DNA from 2 places in the Apibacter sp. B3935 genome. Region 2 is predicted to be linked to the other one. Evidence: riboswitches for the same ligand, from Rfam matches in the RefSeq annotation. Region 2 holds a riboswitch; the other holds the start of a gene.

Region 1 (4,223 bases), on a different contig from region 2:
ACGTTCCTTCCATGGCAAAGAATGCCATTAGGCTGCTGAAAGATGAAAAAATGCTTTCACTTTTCAAAAAACAAGCGAAAGACCAAGCTTTACTTTTTGATAATTCTAAGATAATTCCTATATATAAAGAATTGTATGACCGAGCATTGTGCAATCATAACTAAATAGTTAAATTTACATACTTATCAACCCAATCAGCTGAAAAAAATAACATTTATATTCGGGTCTTTAATCCATGAAGAATTCGCTAATTTATGTAAACAGATGAAACCTATAAAATAATTACCTGAAAGGCTGCTGTATTGTTCTTCGATGGACTCAAAATCATCAAAACCGGAAAATTGGTCGTGATATCTCACATAAACTTTATAAATTTTAGTATCTACTAATTGTAATTGTTTATTTAGATGAATATATTTTTTGTTTTCATATCTGTAATCATATGTTAAAGCTGAAATATCAGAAAGTACGGCAGATCCGGTGGGTTTATCTCCGGCACCTTTACCAATCATCAGTTGCTTTTCAGAAAAAGCACTTTCTAAAACCACTCCATTATATTCATAATTTACATGAGCTAATGTATTTTCTTTTTCTATAAAAGTAGGAGCACAAAAACCCGTAATTTCATTATTATTTTTATTGCATCTTGCTATTAACTTGATTGTTAAATTTCTTTGACGAGCAAATTCCAAGTCGAAATCACTAATTCTTGATATTCCAAAATTAAATATAGATTCCGGCTTAGTAATAAGTCCAAAAGCATGAAAAAGAATAATACACAATTTATATTTAGGATCAATTCCCTCAACATCTAAGGTAGGATCTGATTCTGCGAATCCTTTGTCTTGAGCTTCTTTTAAAACCACAGGATAAGAAAGTTTTTCATGGATCATTTTGGTTAAAATGAAATTGGTAGAACCATTAAAAATTCCCGAAACCGATGTTAACAAATCATTGTCATAATATTCTTCTAAATTTCTGATAATGGGAATACTGGCACAAACAGAGGCTTCATAGAGTAGGGGAACTTGGTATTCTTTTTCCAACTTTAGAAGTTCAGGTAAATGTTCGGCAATCATCTTTTTATTTGCCGAAACTACAGCTTTTCCGTTTTTCATGGCCTCTGAAACAATATCAAAAGCAGCATCAGCGTCATCTATTAATTCGACAATAACTTCAATTTCAGGGTCCGATAATAACTCGTATTTATCGGTAGTAAAATACTTTTTATCGATTGATCTCGGTTTATCGGGATGTTTAATACATATTTTTTTAATATTTGCATCTACACTTTCGGCTTCTTCTAACACTTTATACAATCCCGTTCCCACACATCCAAACCCAAAAATTCCTAATTTAAGTTTATTTCTTATCATTTAATTATTCAATTTATAAAATTAACCGTTAATCTAAAGCTTGTTTGATATCATTAATCAGGTCATCTACATTTTCAATTCCTACCGATAAACGAATTAAAGAATCTTGAATTCCTGTTTCTTTACGAACTTCAAGAGGGGTTGATTTATGGGTCATGGTGGCAGGATGGCTACCCAAACTCCTAACATCGCCTAAATTTTCAGCTAAAAGAAAAATTTTGGTACGTGTTAAAAAATCTTTTGCCGTTTCTAAAGTATCGTCTTTTAAACTAAAAGATACCATTCCGCCAAACCCTTTTTGTTGTTTGGCCGCAATATGATGATTGGGATGATTTTTTAATCCGGGATAATATACTTTATCTACTTTGAAATGTGTAGTTAAAAATTCAGCAATTTTTTGAGCATTTTGTGAATGTTTTTCCATACGCAGAGATAGAGTTTGAATTCCGCGTAAGGTTAACCAACTATCAAAAGGCGAGAGTACGCCCCCTGAGGTATTTTGTAAATATTTTAATTCTTCGGCTATTTTAGGATCTTTCACAACTATAAATCCGGATAAAACATCTCCATGTCCTGAAAGATATTTAGTTCCACTGTGTACAACAATATCTGCTCCTAAACGTATCGGTTGTTGTAAAGCAGGAGATAAAAAAGTATTATCTACAATTAATAGTGCTCCCACTTGCTTGGAAATTTTAGCGATTTCTTCAATGTCGGATATTTTTAAAGTAGGATTTGTAGGGGTTTCCAGCCAAATGAAGCGAGTTTTATTTGAAACTGCTTGTAAGACATTTTGAATATCAGTAGTATCAATAAATTTAGAGGTTACACCAAATTTATTATAAACTGTAGTAACTATTCGATAAGTACCTCCATAAACATCATTTACAGCAATAATTTCATCCCCTTGTTTTAATAACTTTAAAACACAATCCGTTGCAGCCAATCCCGATGAAAAAGCAAATCCGGCAATACCACCCTCTAATTCAGCAATGGCTTGTTCTACAACTTTACGTGTAGGATTAGCCGTTCTTGTATAAGCAAATCCTTTATTCACATCCGGTTCTTCCTGAACATAAGAAGAGGTTTGGTAAATAGGAGTAGAGATAGCTCCGGTAAGTACATCAGGAGTAGAAATATGTACTAATTTTGTTTCTAATTTCATGACTAGGTTGTTTTTTCTAATTAATAAATGCCTTAAAATTCATTAATCATCATAAAACAACTTATACAAGATTCCCATTTAATTTAAATTCTAAATTATGAATTAGCTTCTTTTTGTAGGTCGAAAGAAGCTCGTATTATTTGTATTTGTATGTAAGCTGTTTCGACTTATCTTTCCTTTACGGTTGGATGCAGCACCTACTCATATAAGAGGGTTGCTAAGGTATCATAGGGCCAATTCCCTCCACCTTTCTTGATAAGTAATTTTATTAATGATCGTTAAATATATTACAAAGATAAGTTTTATTTTTTAATTTCCAATAAAAAACGATTTTATTATAATATTTATAAAGGTATTGTATCTTTAATAATCATTATAATATAAGATATAAAGTATGCTAGATATAAATCAATTTACCTACAGAAGCATTTAAATAACCGTCGAAATTAATTCTAAGTTTAAAAAAATACATTTTTTTGCAATGGTAAATATTTTATACTAGGGCATGATTTATAGTAAGATCAATAATAATATTATACAATGTAAATGATATTTTAACAACCCATTCATTAGATACTGATTTTATTTATTGGTAAGCTTTTTTAATACATTTTCAATCATTTGCATTCGACTGTCTAATTTTTGTGACGCAGCATCTAATGTAAACCCTTCTTCCAATAATTCTTTTATTAGAATCATTTTTTTAATATTTTCATAATTGTATCTTCTGTTTTTTCCTTCCTGTTCTGTAAGACTTTTGATAATTCCTTTATCTTCCCAATACCTAATTTGTCGGGTAGGAATTCCGGTTATTTGAGAAACTTCGCCAATGCCCACAATTAATTGCTCTAAAAACTTAAAATCGAAAGATAAATGATTGGTTTCATTCATTTTGTAAATTATTTACATTATTTGAAGTAAATATACATAATAAAAGTTAAATTTGTAATTGTAAATAATTTGCATAAAATGTAAATATTTAACAATAAACTATAATTAAAATTTAAATATTATGCTCATAGACAAAAATGTTATTATAACCGGCGCTACAGAAGGAATAGGCTTGGGCATTGCTCGTGCTTTCGCTCAACAAAGAGCAAATCTTGTTCTAATTGCCAGAGATCCTCAAAAATTAAACAAAATCAAAGAAGAATTTTCGTCGTATCACGTAACTGTTTCTCTGATTTCTGCGGATTTAACGGAAATTGAAAAATTATTTTCAGTTGGTAAACTAATTTTAGAAAAAGTAAAGACAGTTGATGTGTTAATTAATAATGCAGGAATCGGTCGTTTTAATCCTTTTGAAGAAACATCTGAAGATTTATTAGATAAACACATTAATCTTAATATGAAAGCACCTTATATACTGACTCAAAATTTGTATCAATCTTTGAAAAAATCCAAAGGAAATATAATTAATATTTCATCTTATTTTTCACACAGAATGTTACCGGGAAGAGAATCTACTGCTTACTCCATGACTAAGGGCGGTATAGATTCATTTACTAAATCATTGGCTTTTGAGGCAGGAAAAGATGGAATTCGGGTTAATGCTATTGCTCCGGGAAGTATCGATACGCCGCTTCTACGATATAATTTAGAACAGCTAAGCGAAGAAGGGAAAACAAATTTTCATACAATGATTAAATCTATATATCCGATGGGTAGTATTGGAACGGTAG
Region 2 (4,223 bases):
AGATCCTAACAGGCCTATAGGTACATTTATATTCTTAGGAGCAACCGGAGTTGGAAAAACTCAATTAGCAAAAGTTATTGCCAGAGAATTATTTGATTCAGATGATGCTCTCATTAGAATAGATATGAGTGAATATATGGAAAAATTTGCCGTATCTAGATTAGTTGGAGCTCCTCCGGGATATGTAGGATATGAAGAAGGAGGGCAATTGACAGAATCCGTAAGAAGAAAACCTTATGCTGTAATCCTCTTAGACGAAATTGAAAAAGCACATCCGGATGTATTTAATATCCTTTTGCAAATTTTAGATGACGGACATGTTACGGATAGTTTGGGAAGAAAAATAGATTTTAGAAATACAATAATCATTTTAACTTCCAATATCGGAACTCGTGAACTCAAAGAATTCGGTGACGGTGTTGGATTTGGAACTTCTGCCAAAAAATCATCTTCCGATATAAGAGCAAAATCTACTTTAGAAAACGCTTTAAAGAGAACTTTTGCGCCTGAATTCCTTAATAGGATCGATGATGTTATCATCTTTAATAATTTGGAAAAGGAAGATATATCTAAAATTATAGATTTAGAATTGAAAAATGTGTACGATAGGATTGCTAAAATTGGATATGAAGTAGAATTATCTCCGGAAGCTAAAGAATTCATCATTGAAAAAGGATGGGACAAAAATTTCGGTGCACGTCAGCTTAAACGAGCGATCCAGAAATATGTGGAAGATGTGATCGCTGAAGAAATTATTAATTCATCGATACATGACGGAGACCATCTCTATATTGGATTAAATAAAGAAAAAGACAGTACGGAAATTAAAATACGGGAGGTGGAAAAAGAATCCCCGACAAAAGATTAAAAAGATAATTAATGAAGAGCCTGTTTGATTGAATCAAGCAGGTTTTTTTTATTTTATAAATACCGGAGTAGTTAATAAATAGATACAATCCATAAAAAATCCGAGAGAATTAACAATGATATACAAAAAACATTTGCCCAGAATGGCCGTAACCCTTTTATTTTTTTTCTTTGGAGGCAGTTCCGCGACTTGGGCTTCACGAATTCCAACGATTAAATTATCGATGAATGTTTCCGATTCCAATTGGGGATTGGTTTTACTATTTTTATCCATCGGAACACTTATTACGTTACCTTTTGCGGGTAATTTAATAAAAAAGCTGGGAAGCAAAAAATCAACTCTTACATTTATCATTCTTTACTTTATATTTTTAATCGGGATTGGATTTTGCGGTGAATTATGGCAATTGAAACTCAATTTAATAGCCTACGGGGCCATAGGTAATTTAACCAATATAGCTATAAATACACAAGCTGTTAATGTGTCAAAATCCTATAAAGGCCAAATAATAGGCTCCATGCACGGTACTTGGAGCATTGGAGGTTTTTTTGCTTCTTGGTTAGGAGCAGTAATGATTGCTAAAAATATTCCACCCTCAGAGCATTTTATTTTATATTCTTCCATAGGAATTCTGGTTTCCCTTTGGTTATTCAGATACTTGTTGCCGGATGAAGCCAAAGAAGAACCAATGGAATTACCGAAAAAATCAAAATTTATCAGAGTTGATAAAAATCTTATTGTATTGGGATTTCTTGCTTTTTTTGCTATGGTTTCTGAAGGAACGATGACCGATTGGTCCAATGAATATATGAGGAATATAGTGAAAGCCGATAAAAAATATATCGGATATGGATTGACTGCCTATATGGCAGCCATGGCTTGCGGACGATTCATTTCTGATTTTGTAGTTCGAAAATTCGGTTCAAAAGTTACGTTGATCATCAGCGGATCTTTAATTTTTATAGGTATGATCTGTGCTGTTCTATTTCCAACATTACTAACTACACTTCTTTCGTTCGTTATTGTTGGACTGGGAATATCTGCAGTCGTACCCTTAGTATATACCTTAGCGGGAAATTCAAAAACAGCTTCGCCCGAACAAGCGCTTACAGTTATTACCAGCATTGGTTTTATCGGTTTTTTTCTAGGCCCTCCTTGCATTGGTTTTTTAGCTGAAAAATTTTCATTACAAATATCTTTTACTTTCATTTCCTTGTTTGGAATAGGAATAATTTTCTTGGTAAGATTTTTTAAGATAAAGTAAATTTATTTCTTTATCTTAGAGGTAAAATAATATAATATAAAATTATTTTATTATGAAAATTATGGTATATTTACATCACTTATCAAGAAAGGTGGAGGGACTGGCCCTGTGAAACCTTGGCAACCGGCCTGCTTAGGCTTGGTGCTAATTCCAGCCCTGAGGGGAAAGATGAGTGATTCGCGAGTTGTGAGTGTGTTGAGTTGTGAATAATTTCTTTTTTCCTTTCCGGTTTTTCTTGATACAGTTTTAATAAATATAATTTACTAACTGTAAGAAAGATAATGAAAAAAGTTTCTTTGTTAATGGTAAGTTTAATTTTAGAATTTACCAATTATGTGGATGCTCAAGAAAAACGGGCCGTAGATTCCCTTGATCTTGAAGAGATTGTTGTAGTCGGTGGCAGAAGTTCAGAACGAACCAAAGTAAATTCTCCCGTTGCCATAGACGTAATAGATGTCAGGAAAATAGAAAAGGCATCTCCTCAGTTAACCGTTAACGACTTATTAAATTATTTAGTACCTTCATTCAATTCAGTTCGCCAATCTTCTTCCGATGGAACGGAACATATTGATCCGGCTACCTTGAGAGGTATGGGTCCCGATCAGGTTCTGGTATTAGTGAATGGAAAAAGACGGCATACTACCTCATTAGTCAACTATCAAAATACGGTAGGTAACGGATCTGTGGGTACAGATTTAAGTGCCATACCCGTTTCAGCAATAGAAAAAATAGAGGTTTTGAGAGATGGTGCTGCAGCTCAATACGGTTCGGATGCCATTGCCGGTGTAATTAATATTATTTTAAAAAAGAATGAGGGCGGCTCGGCATCCATCACCTATGGATTAACCAATAGAAATGACGGGGAAACTTACAATTTTAGCGGAAATTACGGTGCTAAATTAGGAGATAAAGGAGGAAGTATCAATCTTTCTTTTGTAGTCAGCCAAAGAAATAAAACCAATCGTTCATATGATAATAATCTGGACAAGTTTGGTGATAATTTTGCCTATGATTTTGCACCGGATCCCGATCAGGCCAGAATAAACGATGAAAAAATTATGGCAGAAATGGGTTTAACCCAAAAAGACTTCCGTTTCAGGGCAGGAGATGCTCAAATTAAAAATCAACAGTTTTTTATAAATTCCATTTATCCATTATCCGAAAAGTATGAGTTCTATTCATTCGGCGGAGCAAGTTTAAGACAAGGAGAAGGAGCTGAATTCCGAAGACTTCCCAGTGAAAAAACTAATGTAGTTAAAGAACTTTATCCGATAGGATTTCAACCTTTATTAAAATCCACTATTTATGATATTTCTAACTCTACGGGAATAAGATATATGCATAATAATTGGATGGTAGATATAAGTAATACCTTTGGAGAAAACCTCTTTAATTATAAGGCTACGCATACAAACAATGCTTCGTTGGGTATACATTCTCCAACGGAATTTAAAGCCGGGGGACATGAGTTTATGCAAAATACTATCAATCTGGATATTTCTAAAAAAATAAATACACTTCTTTCTATTGCCTTCGGAGGAGAATTTAAATACGAACAGTATAGAATAAAGGCCGGAGAAGAAGGCTCATGGATGCGTTACGATAAATTTGGTAATCCGGCAACAGCATCTACTCTTCCCACCGATATACTGGGAGAGGGGGGAGCACAAGGTTTTATAGGATTTTCTTCTGAAAATGCGTTAAAGGAGGACAGAAATAATGCCTCCGGTTATGCGGATGTAGCATTTAAAAAAGGAAAATTTTCCGGTGATTTGGCAGGAAGATATGAGCATTATTCCGATTTTGGTAATTCTTGGATAGGAAAGTTGGCGGTGCGTTATGAATATGTAAACGGATTTGCTGTAAGGGGAGCTTTCAGTAATGGATTCAGAGCCCCTTCTCTGCAACAGCAATATTTCAATAATTCTTTTTCCAGTATCTCATCGTCGGGATCAGGAGTTGTTTCTAAAGGTATATTTAGAAATGACAGTCCTTTGGCAAAAGCTTTAGGTATTGATAAACTTAAAGAAGAAAAATCTATAAATGCGAGTGCCGGTTTAACATTTAAACCTTCTAAAAAAATATATGTAA

What was found. A riboswitch is a leader RNA that binds a small molecule or an ion and turns the genes downstream of it on or off. The one in region 2 is predicted to bind S-adenosylmethionine.
Region 1: linked by a shared signal. The riboswitch ahead of GFV00_RS02465 (PLP-dependent aspartate aminotransferase family protein) and the one ahead of GFV00_RS09270 (TonB-dependent siderophore receptor) in region 2 are both predicted to bind S-adenosylmethionine.

What each region holds. Positions count from the first base shown of each region.
Region 1 covers NZ_WINL01000001.1:579,515-583,737, reverse strand. The annotation lists gene bshA (N-acetyl-alpha-D-glucosaminyl L-malate synthase BshA) at 1-164, shown strand, start outside; gene GFV00_RS02470 (homoserine dehydrogenase) at 195-1,376, opposite strand; gene GFV00_RS02465 (PLP-dependent aspartate aminotransferase family protein) at 1,405-2,541, opposite strand; SAM riboswitch class I at 2,706-2,803, opposite strand; gene GFV00_RS02460 (MerR family transcriptional regulator) at 3,124-3,432, opposite strand; gene GFV00_RS02455 (SDR family NAD(P)-dependent oxidoreductase) at 3,554-4,223, shown strand, end outside.
Region 2 covers NZ_WINL01000005.1:50,045-54,267, forward strand. The annotation lists gene GFV00_RS09260 (ATP-dependent Clp protease ATP-binding subunit) at 1-868, shown strand, start outside; gene GFV00_RS09265 (MFS transporter) at 984-2,132, shown strand; SAM riboswitch class I at 2,209-2,307, shown strand; gene GFV00_RS09270 (TonB-dependent siderophore receptor) at 2,414-4,223, shown strand, end outside.